3 regions of the Pantoea folii genome follow, and region 2 is predicted to be linked to each of the others. Evidence: riboswitches for the same ligand, from Rfam matches in the RefSeq annotation. Region 2 holds a riboswitch; each other region holds the start of a gene.
The links. A riboswitch is a leader RNA that binds a small molecule or an ion and turns the genes downstream of it on or off. The one in region 2 is predicted to bind thiamine pyrophosphate.

Region 1: linked by a shared signal. The riboswitch ahead of AC1MDE_RS17750 (FAD-dependent oxidoreductase) and the one ahead of thiM (hydroxyethylthiazole kinase) in region 2 are both predicted to bind thiamine pyrophosphate.
Region 3: linked by a shared signal. The riboswitch ahead of AC1MDE_RS02670 (LuxE/PaaK family acyltransferase) and the one ahead of thiM (hydroxyethylthiazole kinase) in region 2 are both predicted to bind thiamine pyrophosphate.

Annotation. Positions count from the first base shown of each region.
Region 1 is NZ_JBWXON010000015.1:130,245-137,534, forward strand. Features, by position in the region: gene sitC (iron/manganese ABC transporter permease subunit SitC) at 1-130, opposite strand, end outside; gene AC1MDE_RS17735 (manganese/iron ABC transporter ATP-binding protein) at 114-899, opposite strand; gene AC1MDE_RS17740 (metal ABC transporter substrate-binding protein) at 896-1,765, opposite strand; gene AC1MDE_RS17745 (6,7-dimethyl-8-ribityllumazine synthase) at 2,042-2,479, opposite strand; TPP riboswitch at 2,657-2,776, shown strand; gene AC1MDE_RS17750 (FAD-dependent oxidoreductase) at 2,892-3,836, shown strand; gene thiS (sulfur carrier protein ThiS) at 3,820-4,017, shown strand; gene AC1MDE_RS17760 (thiazole synthase) at 4,021-4,779, shown strand; gene AC1MDE_RS17765 (ThiF family adenylyltransferase) at 4,789-5,754, shown strand; gene AC1MDE_RS17770 (ABC transporter ATP-binding protein) at 5,751-6,464, shown strand; gene AC1MDE_RS17775 (ABC transporter permease) at 6,448-7,182, shown strand; gene AC1MDE_RS17780 (ABC transporter substrate-binding protein) at 7,192-7,290, shown strand, end outside.
Region 2 is NZ_JBWXON010000021.1:8,614-15,903, forward strand. Features, by position in the region: gene thiD (bifunctional hydroxymethylpyrimidine kinase/phosphomethylpyrimidine kinase) at 1-712, opposite strand, end outside; gene thiM (hydroxyethylthiazole kinase) at 709-1,494, opposite strand; TPP riboswitch at 1,528-1,623, opposite strand; gene ahpF (alkyl hydroperoxide reductase subunit F) at 2,218-3,786, opposite strand; gene ahpC (alkyl hydroperoxide reductase subunit C) at 3,857-4,420, opposite strand; gene AC1MDE_RS21030 (GNAT family N-acetyltransferase) at 4,676-5,128, shown strand; gene apbC (iron-sulfur cluster carrier protein ApbC) at 5,125-6,237, opposite strand; gene metG (methionine--tRNA ligase) at 6,326-7,290, shown strand, end outside.
Region 3 is NZ_JBWXON010000001.1:542,770-550,059, forward strand. Features, by position in the region: gene AC1MDE_RS02665 (acyl-CoA reductase) at 1-788, opposite strand, end outside; gene AC1MDE_RS02670 (LuxE/PaaK family acyltransferase) at 785-1,867, opposite strand; TPP riboswitch at 1,966-2,094, opposite strand; gene AC1MDE_RS02675 (hypothetical protein) at 2,643-3,002, shown strand; gene AC1MDE_RS02680 (cation-transporting P-type ATPase) at 3,473-6,160, opposite strand; gene AC1MDE_RS02685 (efflux RND transporter periplasmic adaptor subunit) at 6,918-7,290, shown strand, end outside.

The sequences.
Region 1 (7,290 bases), on a different contig from region 2:
CACCAATCAGCGACCAGCCTTTCAGCATCAGAAAGCAGGAAAGAAACGCGCAAATCGCCCCTACCAGTGCGGCGATCCACATCGCATTCAGCATGTATTGATAACCGAAGGGCTCAATAATCCACGACATGATCCGCCCCCGGTCGTGCGGCTATCTTCTGCAACAGTGCCGCATTGCGCTGCTGCACCTCACCATCAAAGGTGCGCGCCAGGTTGGCAGCGGTGAAAGTGTCATGCAATAAGCCGCTAGCCAGCACGGTGTTTTTGACCAGCACACAGCGGTCGCAGTAATCAGGGATGGTGTTAAGATCGTGCGTGGAGACCAGCATAGTGCGGCCTTCATCGCGCAGCTCCTGCAACAGGGTGATGATCGCCGCCTCGGTTTTGACATCGACGCCGGTGAAGGGCTCATCCAGCAGGATGAGTTGCCCACTCTGCGCCAGCGCACGTGCGAGGAAGACGCGTTTTTTCTGCCCGCCGGAGAGTTCACCAATCTGACGATGGCGGTAATCACTCATCCCGACGCGCGCCAGCGCTTTATCCACGCTGCGTTTGTCCTCCGCACGCGGGATGCGCAGCATATTCATATAGCCGTAGCGGCCCATCATCACCACATCTTCCACCAGCACCGGGAAGCTCCAGTCCACCTCTTCGGATTGCGGCACATAGGAGACGATATTGTGTTTTAGCGCACGCTTCGCGGGCATCTCTGCCAGCGTGACCTGACCCGTCGAAAGCGGCACGAAGCCCATAATGGCCTTAAACAGTGTGGATTTCCCGGAGCCGTTGACGCCCACCAGCGCGGCGATGCTGCCCGCTGGCACGGAGAAAGATGCCTGACGCAGCGCAGTGTGACCGTTGCGGTAGGTTACGCTAACATCCTGCACGTTTAGGGTCATTTTTGGCTCCCGGCGGTGATGCCTTTGGCTACGGTATCGGTGGTCACGCGCAGCAGATCAAGGTAGGTCGGAACCGGCCCGTCACTGTTGCTGAGAGAGTCAACATACAGCACGCCACCGTAGTGAATACCCGCTTCACGCGCGACCTGTTGAGCCGGTTTGGCGGAGATGGTGCTTTCGCTGAAGATAGTCGGGATGTGGTTGGCTCTCACCGCATCAATCACTTTGCGCACCTGTTGCGGTGTGCCTTGCTGATCGGCATTGATCGGCCAGAGATAAAGTTCTTTCAGACCCAAATCACGTGCCAGATAGGAAAAAGCGCCCTCACTGGTCACCAGCCAGCGCTGGTTTTCCGGCAGTTTTTCAATCTCCGCGCGCATCGGCGCCAGGGTTTGCTGGATTTGCGTTTTATAGCGATCCGCATTGGCCTGATAAACGGCGGCATTGGCAGGATCGTATTTTTGCAGTGCTTTACGGATGTTATCGACGTAAATCAGCGCATTGTCTGGTGACATCCAGGCATGTGGGTTGGGTTTGCCGTTGTAGGGTCCCTCGGTAATACCTAAGGGTTCAATGCCCTCGGTCACTGTGACTTGCGGCACGCCTTTCAGGCGCTGATAGAAGCGGCTAAACCACATTTCCAGATTAAAACCGTTTACCAGGATTAAATCGGCACCCTGCGCGCGACGAATATCGCCGGGGGTTGGTTGGTATTCATGGATCTCCGCACCGGGCTTGGTGATGGATGTCACTTCGGCGGCATCACCTGCGACGTTCTTTGCCATGTCTGCGATCACCGTGAAAGTGGTGACCACTTTAAGTTTGTCAGCGGCAAGCGCTGAAGCGCTCATCGCGAGTGTAAGCATCACAACTGATATAACGTGCCTGGTCAACATAGTCATCCCCTGAGAAGTATAGCATGTGCTATACATTATAGTGAATGCTATGAATGTGAAGTGTTTTTGTACACCTTTTGCTGTTTACGACAAAAATTTACGTAAGTTGAAGTAGCAGAGGAGAGTAATGAAAGTGGCTTATGCGATTTTCGAAATAACGTAGAACATATTGTTCTTAAGGGCAGGGAGGTATTATTGAGAGCAAGAACACTTCACCGCGAATAATGAAGTGTTCCTGAGAGGGAATTAATCGATCGACAAATTATGAATCGCCAGCGCAGCACGCGCGGCCTCTTTGCCTTTCTTAATAAAGTGTTCGGTATAGAAGTTTTCCAGCACATCGACCGGCTGGAAATTGTGCGGCGTCAGTGAGACAGAGAACACTGGCACATTGGTGGTCAGCTGAACGTTCATCAGGCCATCAACCACGGCTGCAGCAACGAAATCGTGACGATAGATACCGCCATCCACCACCAGCGCAGCCGCTACAATCGCGTCGTATTTACCGGTTTCCGCTAAGCGTTTTGCCAGCAGCGGCATTTCAAATGCGCCCGGCACTTCCAGCACTTTTAATTCCGCTTCAACGTTCTGTGCTTTTAATTCTTGCTCAAAACCCACCAACGCATTGTGCACAATCTCTTTGTGCCAACCGGCTTTAATAAAGGCAATTCTAATATTTTTCATAATGAGTCCAACATCACCTATAATTTCTTTGCGCTTGAAAAGTAGCAATAATGCCTTTGTATACCATATGTTACGTTTTCGATCCAGAACGTGTACGTAGCGATAAATGCCATGCGATGACGTGATGGCTATCTGCGGTAATCCGTGCTTGACGGCGACCTGCGCCTGCAATACAAATAGACGCGTCGGGGGAGTCTCGCCAAAGAGACTGAGAGGCTAAAAGCGCAATGCGCGGCTTAGCGACCCTTTGAACCTGACCCAGTTGATACTGGCGTAGGAAGACTGACAGCACCGCTCCGGTGTTGTCTGGCGCAGAGGATCGCTCGCGCCCTTTCCCTCCTCCTGTATCTGCGGGTCTCAGTCAACACTGAGAGGCCGATGTGAATTCCCTTTATATCCCGGATAACCTGCTGTGAGCCGCTGGACGGTATTAGGCTGCGGCGTGGCTGGTCTCTGCGTGGCGACGCTGCTGGCTGAACGCGGCGAAGACGTCGACGTCATTGGCGACGACTCCCGCCAGCCTGCTTCCTGGTTTGCTGGCGGCATGCTTGCACCCTGGTGTGAATCTGAAAGTGCCCCGCAGGAAGTGATCTCTCTCGGGCAACACGCCGCTGGCTGGTGGCAACAGCGTGTCAGCAGCGTGGCACATCAGGGAACGTTGGTGGTGGCGCCACCGCGCGACAGCCAGGAACTTAACCGTTTTGCGCGCATGACCGAAAAGCACCAATGGGTCGATCCCGGTGACATTGAACCGTTGCTGGCCGGGCGTTTTGCCCGTGGGCTGTTTTTTGCCGGGGAAGCACATCTCGACCCGCGCCTGGCGCTCACGGAAATGCGCGAAAAGCTGTTACAGCGCGGCGTGCGTTTTGATGCAATACAACCTTCGGGCCGGGTGATTGATTGTCGTGGCATGCATGCCAAAGCCGACCTTCCGCGCCTGCGTGCTGTGCGTGGCGAGATGGTGATTCTGCACAGCGATGAAGTGCACTTTTCGCGTCCGATTCGCCTCTTGCATCCGCGCTTTCCCTGCTATCTGGTGCCGCGCCGTAATGGTCATTTCATGCTCGGCGCCACCATGGTGGAAAGCGACGATGCCAGCCCGATTAGCGCGCGCGCCATGATGGAACTGCTCAGCGCGGCCTACGCTATTCATCCTGCTCTGGCGGAAGCCCGCGTAGTCGAAAGCGGCAGCGGTTTACGTCCTGCTTATCCGGCCAACCTGCCAGAAATCCATTATCAAAACGACACTTATTATCTTAACGGCATGTATCGCCACGGTTTTCTGCTGGCGCCAATGATGGCAGAACAGCTGATGCAGCGCCTTTTCGGGGAACAATCCTATGAATATTCAGCTTAACGGCCGGGCGATCCGCACTGAGGCCAGCACGCTCAGCGAATTGCTGATCGAGCAGCAAATTGATGCCGCATGCGTTGCCAGCGCTTTCAACGGCAACTTTGTGCCTAAAAGTCAGTACAGCAGCCAGCAGCTGGAAGAGGGCTGTCAGTTGGAAGTCTTGTCCCCGATGCAGGGAGGTTGAAACATGTTTTACGATTTCGATCCGCAGTCACGTTTTCTGCTTGGCACCGCGGGCTATCCATCACCGGCGATTCTGCAACAGGCCATTGCCGCCTCTGGCACGGAAATCATCACCGTGAGTTTGCGTCGTGAAGGCGCGGCGGGCGCGGCTTTTCGCGAGCTGCTGACCGGGCTGGATATTCGCGTGCTACCCAATACCGCAGGCTGTCACACGGTGAAAGAGGCGGTGACCACCGCGCAGATGGCGCGCGAACTGTTCAACACCTCGTGGATCAAACTGGAGGTGATCGGGCATGCCGACACGCTCCAGCCCGATCCTTTTGCGCTGGTTGAAGCGGCACGCATCCTGTGTGCGGACGGTTTTCAGGTCTTCCCGTACACCACCGAAGATTTGATCGTCGGTGAGAAGCTGCTGGAAGCCGGTTGTGAACTGCTGATGCCGTGGGGCGCGCCGATCGGTTCCGGGCAGGGCCTGCGCAACATTGAAGGATTACGCGCGATGCGGGCATGGTTCAGCGACATCCCGTTGATAATTGATGCAGGCATCGGTGCGCCATCACAGGCCGCACAGGCGATGGAGATGGGCTTCGATGGCATCCTGCTCAATACCGCGGTGGCGAAAGCCGGCGATCCGGTTGGCATGGCGAACGGTTTCCGGCTGGCGATTGAAGCGGGACAGGCCGCACGCAGTGCTGGTTTGATGGAGAAACGGGATATGGCGGCAGCTTCAACACCGATCTTCGGTCTGGCGAGTTTGAGTTAAGGAGCCATCATGGATCGCTATCAACGGCAGATGATGCTGCCGGAAATCGGTGTCGAAGGTCAGCAAAAGCTGGCGGATGCGTGCGTCCTGGTGGTGGGGTCAGGCGGGTTGGGCGCTACATTACTGCCGCAGCTGGTTGGCGCAGGCGTCGGTTTTATCCGCCTGTGTGACGACGATGAAGTGGCCTTACACAATCTTCATCGCCAGACGCTGTTTACGATGCAGGACATCGGTCACAGCAAGGCAGCACGTGCGCAACAGGCGCTGGTGCAACGTAATCCCGAGGTGCAGATAGAGGTGGTGCCACGGGCTATCGGCGCCAGCGATCTGCCGCACCTCCTCACGGATATCGATCTGGTGATTGATGCCGCTGATAACTTCGCGGTGACCTATCAACTCTCCGACGCCTGTATGGCAACGCAGATTCCTTTGATCAGTGCATCAGTATTAGGTCGTCAGGGCTACGTCGGTGGCTTCTGCGGCAGCGCGCCGAGCTATCGGGCACTGTTTCCACGCTTACCCGCCTCCGCAGCCAACTGCAACATCGCAGGCGTGATGGGACCGGCAGTGGCGACTTTGGGTGCAATGCAGGCGCAGATGGCACTCAGCGTGCTGTTGGATCTGCAACCTTCACCCCTCGGCAGTGTGATCAACTGCGACTTCATCAACTGGCATATGCGCGCATTTCGTTTTGACGGCGCGGAAGAGCCAGAAAACAGCGTGCCCTTTATCGATGAGCAACTGCTGACGAAAGATGATTGCATTGTCGAGTTGCGCAGTGTGGAAGAAGCCCCCGTCAGCGTAGCGAACATCGTCGAACGCATTCTGCCGCACGCCATAGTCGATTGGCAGCCGCCGCAGGATCGGCGCATCGTGCTGGTGTGTGCCAGCGGCATTCGCGCGGCGCAGGCGGCCTCGGTGTTGGAAGCGCGAGGGTTTACCCGTCTGGCAATGTTGGCGGCAAAGCGACTATGAATCCGATCGGATTTAATGACATCACCTTTAGCTGGGGCGAACAGGCGCTGTGCCAGCAACTCAATCTGCAACTGCGCGGCGGTAAAACCACCGTGCTGTTGGGGCGCAGCGGCATTGGGAAAAGCACCTTATTGCGGCTGGTGGCAGGTTTGTTGCAGCCACAACAGGGCGAAATCAGTGGCTTACCGGGCAAAGTGGCGTGGATGGGGCAACAGGATTTGTTGTATCCGTGGCTGACGGTGCTGGAAAACGTGATGCTTTCCGCTCGGCTCAACGGTGAAAAATCGGACCGCGCGCGTGCGTTGGCGCTGCTTGAGCAGGTAAAGCTGAGTGAGGTGGCGCAAGCCTCACCGGATAAGCTTTCAGGCGGGATGCGGCAGCGTGTGGCACTGGCACGTACACTGTATGCCCAACGCGAAGTGGTGCTGATGGATGAGCCCTTCGCCACGCTGGATGTGATGACCAAACTCAGTCTGCAAACCCTGACTGCCACGCTGCTCAAGGGCAAAACGGTGCTGCTGGTTACGCACGATCCGCTCGAAGCCTGCCGTATGGCCGATGACATCGTGCTGTTGCATGGCCAGCCGTTAGCGGTTGAAAGCTGGCCGGTGCCTGCGGGTGATGCTCCCCGATCCCTTGATGATCCTCGCCTGCTACAGGCGCAGGGCGAACTCTTTTCCCGACTGAATCAAGATGAAAAAACTGTTTAGCGCGATCTATCTGATCGCGGTGCTGCTGTGTGGCTGGCTGCTGGCGCGGCACCATGGCGTGCCTGACTTTTTGCTGCCTTCGCCACTGGCGGTATTGGAGGCATTATGGCTGCATCGCCAGCTGCTGGCGCATCACGCGCTGTTTACCCTGGCAGAGATTGTGCTGGCGCTGATGCTGGGCGTTGGGACGGGCGTGATGCTGGCGGTGCTGATGGCGGGCAGCCAGACTCTACGCCGCGTGCTGTTTCCGCTGGTGACCGCCAGTCAGGCGATTCCGGTGTTTGCGCTGGCGCCACTGCTGGTGTTGTGGCTGGGATTTGGCATCGCCTCCAAAGTGGTGGTCGCCGCGTTAATCGTTTTCTTCCCACTGTGCCTGTCCTTTTTCGATGGCCTGTGCCGCACACCCTCCGGCTGGTTGGAACTGGCGGGCACACTGAATCCTTCGCGCGCACGGGTTTTCTGGCACGTGCGCTGGCCTGCTGCGCTACCGCAATTCTTTTCCGGTTTGCAGATGGCGGTGGTGCTGGCCCCGATTGGGGTGGTGATTGGCGAATGGGTGGGTGCCAGCGAAGGGCTGGGCTACCTGATGATGCAATCCAACGCCCGCCTGGAAACCGCCACCAGCTTTGCTGCTTTATTGCTCTTATTGATGCTGGCGCTGCTGCTCTCTGGCGGCGTCGCGTTGCTGCGTAAAAAATTCCTCTGGCACTCAACATAAGGACGTCCCTTGAACACCCTACGTACCGCGATTACCGCTTTGCTGCTGCTGGCAACCACCAGCGCACACGCCGAACAGAAGGTTCGCCTGCTGCTCGACTGGTTTGTG
Region 2 (7,290 bases):
CTTTGGCTTCGGTGACTGTATCCGCCCAGTTATCGTGGCGTGGACGCAGTGCCGCTAAAGCCGCTGACAGCGAACAACCGGTGCCGTGGGTATGGCGCGTATTGACGCGTGGTGCGGTAAAGCGCTGACGGCCCGCGCGGGTGATTAGCCAATCCGGGCTTTCGGCATCACTGAGATGTCCGCCTTTCATCAATACCGCTTCACAACCGAGATCCAGCAGCGCATCGCCCTGCATCAGCATGGTTTTCTCATCCTGCGCCATATCACGGCCCAGTAGCGCAGCCGCTTCCGGCAAATTGGGGGTGATCAACGACACCTGCGGCAGCAGCAGTTCACGCACGCTGGCGACCGCATCCGGCGACAGCAGCGGATCGCCACTCTTGGCAATCATCACCGTATCCAGCACCACAAACGGCAGTCTGGCGCGTTTCAGCCGCTCGGCCACCACTTCGACAATCGCTGTTTCCGACAGCATGCCGATTTTGGCGGCATCGATACGCACATCATCCAGCACCGAATCCAATTGCGCCCCAACGAATTCGGGTTCAATGCGATACACCGACTGTACGCCGCAGGTGTTCTGCGCCACCAGCGCGGTAATCACACTGGTGCCATACGCACCCAGCGCGGAGAAGGCTTTGAGATCGGCCTGAATGCCCGCGCCGCCGCTCGGGTCAGTGCCTGCAATGGTCAACGCGTTGATGCGTTTCATATGGCAACCTCCAGCGTCCAGAGGTTATCGAGGAAAGCCGCGACAAAGCTGCCTGGCCCCTGAACAGCACGCGCCGCCTGCTCGCCTGCCAGCGACATCACGCGACATGCCGCCGCCACATGCTGCAAGCGGTCGCCTGGTAAGCTGCTGAAGGCCGCGACCACGGCGGAAAGCGCGCAGCCGGTGCCGACCACGCGCGTCATCAGCGGGCTCCCGCCTGGAATAGCCAGTGTGCGTTTGCCATCAGTGACGTAGTCGACTTCGCCGGTGACCGCCACCAGCGTGTGGTAATCCTGTGCCAACTGTTGCGCCCCGCTGAGTGCGGCATCGGCCTGATGCACGCTGTCCACGCCGCGTCCGCCCGCAGCCTGGTTAGCCAGCGCGAGGATTTCCGAGGCGTTGCCACGAATCGCGGCGGGATGCAGGCTCAGCAACTGCTGGCAGAATTCGGTACGGAATGAGAGTGCGCCAACCGCGACCGGATCGAGCGTCCAGGGCGTACCGACTTTAGAAGCGGACTGTACCGCTGCCAGCATCGCATCGCGACGGTCGCGGGTTAAGGTGCCGACGTTGATCAGCAGCGCATCGGCAAAACTCACGAACTGCGCGGCTTCCTCGGCATCGATCACCATCGCGGGAGAGGCTTGCAAAGCCAGCAGCACATTGGCGGTAAAGGTTTGCACCACGTCATTGGTCATGCAGTGCACCAGCGGTGCCTGCTGACGCAGCAGCTGCAGAGATTGCGCGAATTGCGCGGGGGTAAGAAGGTCAGGCTGTGTCATAAAACTCCCAACCGGCGATCAAGAAGGCGAATGCGGTCAGGCATCTGACTTCCCTACGCTGGCATTATCCAGATCAGGTCAGCGGGTGTATCTCAGCCCTGTTTAACAGGGGCACCCCGAGTCATGGCATGGTGAACATGCCGCATACAGGATAAGGCGAGCGTGAAGGATTGTAAATCGTGGTCGTTTGAAGGATGCTGAAAACGGCACTAAATCAAAATAGTTAAAATAATTCGACAGGCTAAATATTAAAAAGAGCCGTTTCGATCAATTATCATCATTAATTAACTCTCTTCTGAATTTTCCAGATTTATTCTAATCACTGAAAAATCGACTAATCAACACGCGCCTTCGTATTCATTGATGCACATCAACGCCCTGCCAGGCGTAGCAAGGCCTAATCCCCCTCCGGACTTGAAGAGAGTCACTGCCTATCCAATTCCGGAATCGATAATGATCTCAAAATTATTCAGCTTTATTCCGCACGCCCATAAATGGCACGACATTCGAATTTCGCGCAAAGGGGCTATTTGCCCTTCCGGTCGCCACTATTTTTCCACCCATGTTGAAGCTCGATGTAAAAGTTGCGGCGAACGTTTGCATAAAGTTTATTACCGCGACGTGAGCGATGCGGAAGCACGCCGTTGGTTGGGATGAAAAACAGGCAAAAAAAAGCCCCGTAACATCCGTTACGGGGCGGCTGCGTGGCTATCGCAATAAAACTTATTCAGCCGGTTGGGTGCGGATCAGGTAATCGAACGCGCTGAGTGAGGCTTTCGCGCCTTCACCGCTGGCGATGATGATCTGCTTGTACGGCACCGTGGTGCAGTCACCCGCTGCGAACACGCCTTTCAGGCTGGTTTCGCATTTGGCGTCGATGATGATCTCGCCCATCTTATTACGTTCTACCGCGCCTTCCAGGAAGGTGGTGTTCGGCAACAGACCAATCTGCACGAAGATGCCGCTCAGCGCGATCTCGTGGCTGGTCTGGTTGTTACGGTCGATGTAGCTCAACCCGGTCACTTTGCTGCCGTCGCCTTTCACTTCGGTGGTCTGCGCATTCAGAATCACATCGACGTTTTTCAGGCTGCGCAGTTTGTCCTGCAGCACTTTGTCGGCGCGCATTTCGCTGGCGAATTCCAGCAGCGTCACGTGCTCAACCAGACCTGCGAGGTCGATAGCCGCTTCAACGCCGGAGTTACCGCCGCCGATCACCGCCGTGCGCTTGCCTTTGAACAGCGGGCCATCGCAGTGTGGGCAGTAAGTCACGCCTTTGGTGCGATACTGCTCTTCACCCGGCACGCCCATGTTGCGCCAGCGTGCGCCGGTGGCAATGATGATGCTGCGTGATTTCAGGACTGCGCCAGACGCGGTTTCAATCGCGTGCAGACCGCCCTCTTTCGCCGCAGGAATCAGCTTAATGGCGCTCTGGGTGTCGATGACGTCAACATCGTAATCATCGACGTGGGCACGCAGTGAACCGGCCAACTTCGCGCCTTCGGTTTTCTGTACGGAGATGTAGTTTTCGATGTCCACGGTGTCTAGCACCTGGCCACCAAAACGCTCGCCCATCAGGCCAGTGCGGATACCTTTACGTGCGGAGTAAATCGCTGCCGCTGCGCCCGCTGGGCCGCTGCCGACGATCAGCACTTCATAGGCGTCACGCTTGTTCAGCTCTTCTGCTGCACGTTTCTCAGCGTTGGTGTCCACTTTGCCAACGATTTCTGCCAGGCTCAGACGGCCCTGACCGAACTCTTTGCCGTTCAGAAATACCGCTGGAACGCCCATCACGTTACGTTCGGCGATTTCGTTCTGGAACATGCCACCGTCAATGGCGGTGTGGCTGATGCGTGGGTTCAGCACTGCCATCAGGTTCAGCGCCTGTACCACGTCAGGACAGTTGTGGCATGACAGCGAGTAATAGGTTTCGAAATGCAGGTCGGTGTCCAGAGCAACCACTTGCTCCAGCAGGCTCTGCGACTCTTTCGAAGGGTGTCCACCGGTCTGCAGCAGGGCCAGCACCAGTGACGTAAATTCGTGACCCATTGGCGAACCGGCGAAGCGTGGGCCGCTCTGGCTGCCTGGGTTAGTGATCAGGAAAGAGGGTTTACGAACCGGACGATCATTCTCTTCACGAAAGCTGACTTTTTCTGACAAGCTCGCGATATCGGCTAACAGAGAACGGATCTCCGCAGATTTAGCGCCATCATCCAGTGTGGCAATCAACTCAACCGGTTTCGTTAATTTCTCAAGGTAAGCCTTGAGCTGTGTTTTTAAATTGGTATCGAGCATAGTGAGTTCCTGTCAAGAAAATCGGGTGCCGTAGCACCCGATTGAGAAAGATCGAATGGCTGGGTGTTGCTTAGATTTTGCCAACCAGGTCCAGAGATGGAGCCAGTGTTGCTTCGCCTTCTTTCCATTTAGCTGGGCAAACTTCACCTGGGTGAGAAGCCACATACTGAGCCGCTTTGATTTTGCGGATCAGGTCAGATGCGTCACGGCCAATGCCTTCAGCGGTGATTTCGATAGCCTGGATGATGCCCTGTGGGTCAACAATGAAGGTACCGCGATCTGCCAGACCTTCGTCTTCGCGCATGATTTCGAAGTTACGGGTCAGTGCGCCAGTTGGGTCGCCGATCATCGCGTATTTGATTTTTGCGATGGTTTCGGAAGAACCGTGCCAGGCTTTGTGGGTAAAGTGCGTGTCAGTAGAAACAGAGTAGATGTCTACGCCCAGTTTCTGCAGTTCTTCGTGATGGTCTGCCACGTCACCCAGCTCAGTTGGGCAAACGAAGGTGAAGTCAGCCGGGTAGAAGAAGAATACACTCCATTTACCTTCAACGTCTTTCTCGGTTACGTCGATGAATTCGCCGTTTTTGAACGCTGCGTTTTTGAATGGTTTGATTTTGGTATTAATGATGGACATGGTGACCTCCGTTAAAAGATGTGATGCAAGTTACAGTTTTTCCGGGCCAACTTCTAATATGCAGTCGTTATCAATCAGATAATCAAAAGCTATCAAAGTGCTGATGCCAGATTCCATGCGGCTTGCCGCGGCATTCTACACAGAAAGCCTGATGATTTGACAGGCTTTATCTTTTTTCGTCGGCTAGTGTTACCCAAGGTTGCCATTTTAAGCGACCGCCACGCTACATACCCTTGTTTATGATGGAGCCCGTGCTTGGACATTCGATTATTTGAGGAAGCCGACCGCCCTTTTCTGCGCACACTGTTTCTGGCAGCACGTCGTCACAACTGGACCTGGCTGGATGGCGATGATTGGGCACTGGAAGATCTTGATGGCGTGATTTTGGGGGAGACGGTGTTAGTCGCGTTGGTCGATGGCCACCGCGCCGGGTTCGCGGGCATCCTTCCTAATGACAACTTCCTGCACAGCCTGTATGTCGATCCCGACTTTCAGGGCCGTGGCGTTGGCAGCGCCTTGCTGGAAGCCGTACAACAGCGTTTTACTTCAACCGGCGTGCTGAAATGTCTGATGCTGAATGAGTTAGCGCAGGCGTTTTACCTGAAACATGGCTGGCAGCGTGAAGCCACCGGTGAGAGCGAGCAAGGAAAATATGTGCTGATGCATTTTCCGCTGACGGCGCGCGCCAGCGGAAAAGTGAAGCGTTAAACCGCGCGGAAGGCAATATCGGCCGGAATCACGTCACCTTGCCAATAGAGCTGTGCCGCCACACGTCCGGCTAACTGACGGTACAGTGCAGTGAATTCGCTGTCCGGACGACGGATCACCGTTGGTTCACCATCATCCAGATCCTCACGCAGATTGATATGCAGCGGCAGTTGCGCCAGCAGCTGCGTGTGGTAATCCGCCACCAGTTTCTGCGCGCCGCCGGTGCCAAAAATCGGCTCATGATGGCCGCATTCGCTGCAAATATGAATGCTCATGTTCTCCACCACCCCCAACACCGGCACGCTGACCTTCTCGAACATCACAATGCCTTTACGCGCATCAATCAGGGCGATGTCCTGTGGCGTGGTGACAACCAGCGCGCCCGTCACCGGGACGTTTTGCGCCAGCGTCAACTGGATGTCGCCGGTGCCCGGTGGCATATCGAGAATCAGGTAATCCAGATCCGGCCACATCGTCTCGTTCAGCAGCTGCATCAGCGCTTTGCTGGCCATCGGGCCGCGCCACACCATGGCATTTTCATCGGTGACCAGGTAGCCAATCGAGTTGGTCGCCAGTCCGTGCGCCATGATCGGCGCCATATGCGTGCCATCCGGCGAGGTCGGACGCTGGCTCTCGGTGCCGAGCATATTGGGAATCGACGGGCCGTAAATATCGGCATCGAGAATACCGACCTTCGCACCTTCGGCAATCAGCGCCAGCGCCATGTTCACCGCGGTGCTGGATTTGCCCACGCCGCCTTTACCGGAACTCACCGCAATGATGTTCTTCACGCCTGTTGCGCCAGGATGATTTTTCACGCGCTTCAGCGTGGCGATGTCGTGGCGCAAACGCCAGTCGATGGCGCTCGCATGGGTGAGACGCAGCAGTTCGGCGCTGACTTGTGCCTTCAGCTCTTCAAAGGCTGAGGCCCAGGCAAAGGGCATCACCAGCTCGATGTGCAGCTTGCCGTCCAGAAGTGCCACATGGCGCAGGGCTTTCAAGGTCGTCAGATTGTGATGCAGCGTCGGATGTTCAAAGTCACTCAGCACGCCGATAACCACCGCGCGCAATGCTTCGGGTGAATGATGTTCCCGGGATTGTGAAGTCATCCCAACTCCTTGTGTTTTCATCACGCCAGATATCGGCGATGTGCTTTCAATAATATCAGATGCCGTCCAGTTGTGTTTACGCCAGAGGGTGCTTCGGGTAACATCTAAGCCCGATTTTTATTCACGGAACGCTACGCAAACTATGACTCAAGTCGCTAAAAAAATTCTGGTAACGTGCGCACTGCCGTACGCAAACGGTTCTATCCATCTCGGTCACATGCTTGAGCACATTCAGGCTGACATTTGGGTCCGTTACCAGCGAATGCGTGGCAACCAGGTTTACTTCATCTGCGCAGACGATGCCCACGGCACGCCGATCATGCTGAAAGCACAACAGCTCGGTATCCCACCTGAGCAGATGATTGCCGAGATGAAGCAGGAGCACGAAACTGACTTCGCTGGCTTCGACATCAGCTACGACAACTATCACTCCACGCACGGCGATGAAAACCGTCAGCTGTCAGAGTTGATCTACGGTCGTCTGAAAGAGAACGGTTTTATCAAGAACCGCACCATTTCACAGCTGTACGATCCGGAAAAAGGCATGTTCCTGCCCGATCGTTTTGTGAAAGGTACCTGCCCGAAATGTAAGTCACCGGATCAATACGGCGATAACTGCGAAGTGTGCAGCGCGACCTACAGCCCAACCGAGTTGATCGATCCTAAATCCGTGGTCTCTGGCGCGACGCCAGTACTGCGTGATTCAGAGCACTTCTTCTTCGATTTGCCATCGTTCAGCGCGATGTTGCAGACCTGGACCCGTTCAGGTGCGTTGCAGGAGCAGGTGGCGAACAAAATGCAGGAGTGGTTCGAATCGGGCTTGCAGCAGTGGGATATCTCCCGCGATGCGCCTTATTTCGGCTTCGAAATTCCAGGTGCGCCGGGCAAATACTTCTACGTGTGGCTGGATGCGCCAATCGGTTACATGGGTTCCTTTAAGAACCTGTGCGACAAGCGCGGCAACATCGATTTCGACGAGTTCTGGAAAAAAGATTCTTCTACCGAGCTGTATCACTTCATCGGTAAAGACATCGTTTACTTCCACAGCCTGTT
Region 3 (7,290 bases), on a different contig from region 2:
ACGCTGATTTTATGGCCGTGCGGCAGAAAACGCGTGGTGACCGGCAGTTGGTGTTTGATTGCAGCCAGCGCGGCATTACCACCGTAAGCCATCACCACGTCAGGCTGTGTTAACCAGTGTTTTTCTGCTTCGGCTTCGCCGCCTTTCCACCACACTACCGCCAGGCATTCGCCAAGTTGGGGATCGATTTCAGCCAGCAGTTGCGCGAACCAGCCCGCCATCAGCGGTTCGGCACCAGGCAGTTTGCCCACGCTGCCCGCTTTCACCAGCAATCCACAAATCAGACTCCACAGCGGTAGACCCGGCACATTTCCTGCCCAGATATGCATGAGCAGGTCCGGGCCAAATGCCCGTGCGAAGCCGCCATTAGGTCGCGGCTGAAAATCATCCAGCAGCTGTGGATCGTTAAAGTCCTCGGTTAAAAAGCGCTTGAGCTGCGGCTGTCGAAAAGTTTTAAGGTATCCGGTAAGCCCAAGGCGAATCATCTCGGCGTCATAACCGGTGACAATCGCCAGCAGCATTTCGGCCTTGCGGCGCAATGGATGGTTTCGATCCAGCAAACGCGCAATGGCCTCATCAATAATTGCGACGATCTTCGCCACGCTCAGCGTTGTGAGATAAGCGCGAGCGTGATCGCGCAGATGTGCGCTGAGAAGTGTAATTTGTGCCGGATTCAGATCGGGCACGTCGACATCCAGATGCTGGCCGTGATGGCTAAAACTCAGCGTGCGCCACTGCACCCCTTCAGGTGATAAACATCCCGGTAGATAACCCGCGACCTCTTTCACACTGCACCCTGCGCAGCAGCCAGGAACTCTTCCATCGCCAGCGAACAGCCCTTCGCATCCGCTCCGGTGACCCGGCCTAGCAGATGGAAGCCGCCAGTGACCGCGCGGCCAGCATCCTCGGTCAGTAAGGCAGACACTGAATTGAAATGAGCCAGATCATGGTGCACCAGCACGCCCATCTCGCCTTCGGGCACTTCATCGCCTGTGAGTGGATTGACCACGCGGGTGCGGATCCAGTGCGGGCCGGATTTCACCGAGGGACAGGCAACGTTGCCATCGTCATAAAACTGGCTGCTCAGTTCGGTCATGCCGTACATGTTGATGCAGTGCGTGCGCGGCACGCCCAACGCCGCACTCAGCTCGGCGTAAAACTGCTCGGCCTCAATCTCACGGGATTGCCCCTTAAATCCACCGGTATCCAAAATTCGGCTTCCAGCGGGTAATGCAAAATGTCGCCCCTGGCGCTGCAGTTCGTCGAGCAGATGGACAAAGCTGTAGCTCGCGCCCAGCAGCGCATAAGGTTCGCCCTGTGCTTCAGCCTGCTCCAACGCAGCAAACAGGCGATCCATCGCGATACCGCTGTCATCCAACAGCACTTCGCTCTCGGCGGTGCCAAATTTTTCCACCGCTAATGTCAGGTAATGGGCCAGCGAAGAGTTGGGCAGCGCCCGATTATCAGGGAACAAAATGCCCATGCGAATCCGCTCTTCGCCCGCCATAAAGCGCTGGCTGAAATTCTGCATCATCGAGCATTTCCAGACGTCAAGCGTCGGATGATAGCTGCGACCTTTCACCGTGCCGGTGGTTCCGCTGGTCATAAATACCGCTTCGACGTCATCGGTGGCATGGCAGCTCAGCGTCAGATCCTTAAACGCGGTAATGGGAATTGCCGGGATGGCACGCCAGTTTTTCACCATAAACGGTGTGCGACCGCGCTGCATGGCGAAACGGCGATAAGGGAGGTTGTGTTCAAATTGGTACGCGAAGACGGCAAGCGCCATGCGGTTAAAGTCGTCGTCGGTTGTATCCTGACGCTGAAGAAAGGTGAGCAAAGCGTCGATCAAAGCAGCTTCAGTCATGGGCGAGTCCACCAGTTGCGATTGCGCGAAATTTCTCAGGCCGGGCCTGATGAGTAGAGTCTGTCCGCTACAAGCACAAAGATGGGATCAGGACGCAGTGTCGCCCTGTGTTCCGCTCCCTACGCCGGTATTAGCCGGATCAGGTTCGTAGGGTCACCACGTTGCCAACGCGAAAACGCTGGCGGGTAGAATCTCAGCCCGCTAACCGGGCACCCCCTGGAACAGGTCGCAGTCAATCAAAAGGCCGCTCAATAAAACGTCAATCAACTCACTGATTTTATTAAGCTTACTTTAAATCTACTGCAGACGGTCGTTAAAGGTTAAACCATTTGCTGTTTTAACACACTGATCTTTTTATCTGACCAGATGCACGACGAGCGTTTCAGCTTCGCGGTGATTCATTGATTAATGTGAATAGCCCTGCTGAATGAGCGAGCTGTGAGTTTTTATCATCAGATACTTCTGGCCTCAGCATTAATCCAGGAAAAAATGTCATGAGAATGCCATAACTCTACCATTAACAAGTTATTAACCAGGATATTTGATGTACTTTAGCTTTAATGCCCGTTTTATTTGTTCGAGTCCCTCTTCAATAAATCTCACAGGATTTTTTTGTGGTACGTAATATTCAGATTTTATCCCAACCATTATCAGATAATGACCAGGCGGCATCTGCAATACACATCAATTCATTTCATCAAATAAACCAGAAATAGTCTTGATTTTCCGTTAGTTAGACCAGAGACTGTTTGTGAAGCACTTAAGGGAATTTAAAATGAAGACTTCCGCTAAGGTTGGAGCACTCGGTGCCCTGGGGATTATTTTGTCTGCGTCGGGTTATGAGGTATATTCGCGGAACGTAGAAAATCAAAAAGATGAAATAGCCTGTGTGACCGTTCACAGTCGTGATGCGGTTATTGCCGTAGAGAAAGGTCTCCTCAATAAATCCCATACCGAGATGTTTGGAAAAAATAGAATCACCCTGGGCTCTCTTCTGTTCCACAACGAAAGCGTAGCAAAAAATGGTACACGTATTATCGTTCCGTTTACTTTGGCGAGCCATCGTGGGCAATCTGAGTTTCAGGCCGTAGTGAGATGTTCAAATTTACAAGATATTGAATACGATAAACTTTAATGAGTCCATTGACTCACACAGCAAACGGATAAAAAACCATGTATAAGGCAACGAAATATTACGTCTGCGATCACGCCCGCAGGGGCTTGCTGTTGCATACCGCAGGATGTGAACAGTTACCCGGTATCGATTCACGGGCGTTTATTGGCAGTATGTATAACCACAGCCAGGCATTAACCGTCGCCGCAGCGCAATATGCGAATGTTCATTACTGCCCGTGCTGTATCACTGTGAATAAGACTATCGAGCCAGAAAAATCTAAGGCAGCTATGCCAGCACTGTGCAGGGCGACAAAACCAAAGAGAAAGAAACCGGTGAAGGTTGTCGAGCCCGTGCGACACTTTCCTCTCTGACTTGATGACAGCAAATGTCCTGCAACGTTTAAATCCCATCTTTTGGCCCGAAATCAACATGTATCGTCTTAAACACCGCCCGCCTCGCTGACACCAGCGTGACGGGCGGCAGCAGACTCAAGCCGTTCTGAATCGGCGGGTGAGCGGTTTCTCAACTTCTACAATCAGGAACATCACGAAACCGATGATGAAGGTGATCACCCAATAACGGAATGGCAGTCCAGTGGTACCGAATAGCAGCTGCATAAATGGCGCGTAGATGATCAGCAGTTGCAGCACCAGCAGCACCGCGCTGACGATCCAGATCCCTTTGTTCATCAGCAGCCCTTTGCTCAGTGAGAAGCCGTCCGACACACGGCAGTTGAGCATATAGAACCACTGCGCGGTAACCAGCGTCTGCAACAGCACGGTGCGGATAAACTCAGGGGAATAGCCACGCGGCTGCAGCCAGGCTTCCAGCACAAACGCACTTATCGCAATCATTGAGCCAACAAACACCACGCGCCAGATAGCGAACCCATCCATCACATGCAGTTTGGGATCGCGCGGCGGTCGGCGCATGATGTTTTTTTCACCCTCTTCAAATGCCAGACCAAACGACAGCGTGGCCGACGTCGCCATGTTCATCCACAGAATCAGTACCGGCGTGAGCGGAATGAGATTCCCCGCCAGCAGGGCGATGATGATCAACAACCCCTGTGCGAGGTTGGTGGGCATAATAAACAGGATGGTTTTTTTCAGGTTGTCATAAACCCGGCGCCCTTCCCTTACTGCGCTGGCAATGGTGGCGAAGTTATCATCCGTGAGCACCATATCGGCGGCTTCCTTGGTCACTTCGGTGCCTTTAATGCCCATCGCGATACCGACATCGGCGCGCTTCAGGGCGGGCGCATCGTTCACGCCGTCCCCGGTCATACCGACTACCTCTTGCTTACTCTGCAACGCCTGAACCAGACGGAATTTATCCTCCGGACTGGTGCGGGCAAAGATGTCGTAGGCCTGCGCGGCATCACTCAACTGGTGATCGTCCATCACTTCCAGTTCACGCCCGGTGATGGCTGAGTCTGCATTGCCAATCCCCAGCATCTGCCCAATGCTCATCGCGGTTTGCGGGTGGTCTCCGGTGATCATTTTGACGCGTATGCCGGCTTGCAGACAGTCACGAATCGCGGTGATGGCTTCAGGGCGCGGCGGGTCCATCATTCCGGCAATGCCGAGCAGAATCACGCCCTGTTGCAGATCCTGATGGGTGAGTTCAGTTTGTCCCGGTAACGCCGGTTTCCAGGCTGCCGCCACCATGCGCAAGCCTTCGCGCGCATACTCTTCAATCTTGCCTTCCCACCAGCTGATATCGAGCGGTTGCAGGCCGTGCTCGGTTTGCTGCTGCTGACAAAGCCGGAACAGCACATCCGGCGCGCCGGTGATCAGCACGCGCTCTTCGTCACCAATGCGGTACAACGTCGACATATATTTGTATTGCGAATCAAACGGAATTTTACTGCGTAACTCGGTGGTGACCACCGGCAACTGCCCTTTGGCGGCCAGTACCTTGAGCGCACCTTCTGTCGGCCCTCCGGTGATCTTCCAGAAGCCGCTCTCATCCTTAATCAATTGACTGTCATTACACAGATCGATGGTGCGCAGATACTGTTCGAGCAAGGACCCGCCCGTGACGGTAATCGGTATGGCGTCATCCGCTTTATGAATGGCGCCAACCGGTTCATAGCTGTCACCGTCTACCCGATAGATATGGTCGGCGGTGATCACCGCTTTAACCGTCATCTCATTCATGGTCAGCGTGCCGGTTTTATCCGAGCAGATCACCGTCATTGCACCCAGCGTTTCCACCGTCGGCAGCTTGCGAATGATCGCCTGCTGCTTCGCCATAGTCTGCACGCCAAGGGAGAGAATGATGGAGATAATGGCGGGTAAGCCTTCAGGAACAGACGCCACCGCCAGACTGATCAATGACAGCATCAGTTCAGAGACCGGCATATCGCGGAACAGCAGACTGAAGACAAACAGTGCCGCCATCATCGCGAGGATAATCAGGAAGATGGCTTTCCCTAACTTGTCCATTTGCACCAGCAGCGGCGTGCGGTGTTTTTCGATATCGGACATCATCTGATTGATGTGCCCCAGTTCGGTCTCTCCGCCCGTGGCGACGACCAGCCCTTTACCGCCACCGGAACTGACCGTTGTTCCCGAAAACAGTAAATTGGTGCGGTCGCCTAACGGAAGTTCGCCCGCAAGCGCATCGGTGGTTTTCTCCACCACCGTGGATTCCCCGGTGAGTATCGCCTCTTCGACGCGCAGATTGTGGGCTTCGATCACGCGCAGGTCGGCAGGAATACGATCCCCGGCGCGGATCACCACCACATCACCCGGCACCAGCGCGGTGGTCGGCAGGGTTTCATGGTTACCCGCGCGGATCACCACCGTTTCACTGGAGAGCATATTGCGTATGCTTTGCAGGGATTTTTCCGCGTTACTCTCCTGGATATGACCAATCAACGCGTTGACCACTGCCACACCGAGAATGACCAGTGTATCGACCCAATGGCCCATCACTGCCGTCAGCAGCGCGGCAGCGAGTAACACGTAAATCAGCACATCGTTAAAATGGGCGAGGAAGCGCAGCCATGCTGGCTTGCCCGGTTTTTGTGGCAGGGCATTTTCACCGTACTGTTGTAAGCGTGCTGTTGCTTCACTACCCGAGATACCTTCGAGTGAACTCTCTGTCTGGCTCAAGGTTTCATCGACAGAAAGCTGATAGTACGACCTTTCCGATTTAGCAGTATTCATCGCTTTCTCCTCAAATCCTGTTTCGGAAATCAAGGCGGTGACATCGCGTTATTAACAGATCCACTTCAAATACAAAGACAAACATCCACGCACTGCCTGAGGTGAGTCCCGTTTATAACTGAAAGACATGTCATTAATGGCTGCTCAAAGAAATTGAGCAGGGAAATAATCTATACGACAAACTTTGACAAGAGAAATGAACGTTATAAACGTAGCACAGGCTATTCAACTCACTCTGCTTTTATGAGGAAAGTCATCCGTAATCAAAAAACAATTTTTAGCGTAATTTTAAACCAAAGATAAATAAGCCGTTTTTAACGAAAATAAATTAACCCGCCCCTATGTTAATGAAATGGCGAGAAAAGCCACACTTTGCGTTTATGTTGTTAACGTGGTTTAAAGCTCTGTTTAAATCAAACAAATCAGACTTAAATTCCATGATTTGCGATAAAGTTATTGCGTTTATCAAACTTTACATTTTTGGATATACACAGCTATGCTCATGCTTAACAAATAAACCTTAACCGTCACTCCTATCCGTCCGCAGTGAGATGACTCTATTTCGCCCACTGTTAATGGAGGTAACGATGCCGGACTATAGTCTGCTGCGCCTGAGTCTTTATGTGGTTATCGCTATTGTAACCTGTTCTGCCGTGGGGTTATTTACCTACGCCGTCGTTTCAATGCTCGGCGAATAAGAACCTCGCTAATAATAACGCCAATAATTAATTCAATATTGCTGATTGAGGACAAGCTCGTGACGCGTTATTTTCCGCTGATCGCCATTGTTATATTGATAACAACAGGTTGCGATCAAAAAAAAACGGAAGTTACTCCTTTGCCGCGCATGGTGAAAGTGGTTGAGGTAGTGGCTTCCGGTGAGGCTCAGCAACGCATCTTCCCCGCACGCATTGAATCGGGTGATTCCACAGACCTCTCCTTTAAACGGGGTGGACAGATCGACGCCCTGGAGATTCGCCAGGGCAACAATGTGACACAGGGACAAGTGATCGCCAGACTGGTGGCACGTGAGGCGCAGCAGCGCGTTAACGAACGCCAGACTGCCGCTACGTTAGCCCAGCGACAGTTTGCACGCTTCCAGACGCTGGCCGGGCGCCAGGCGATTTCTC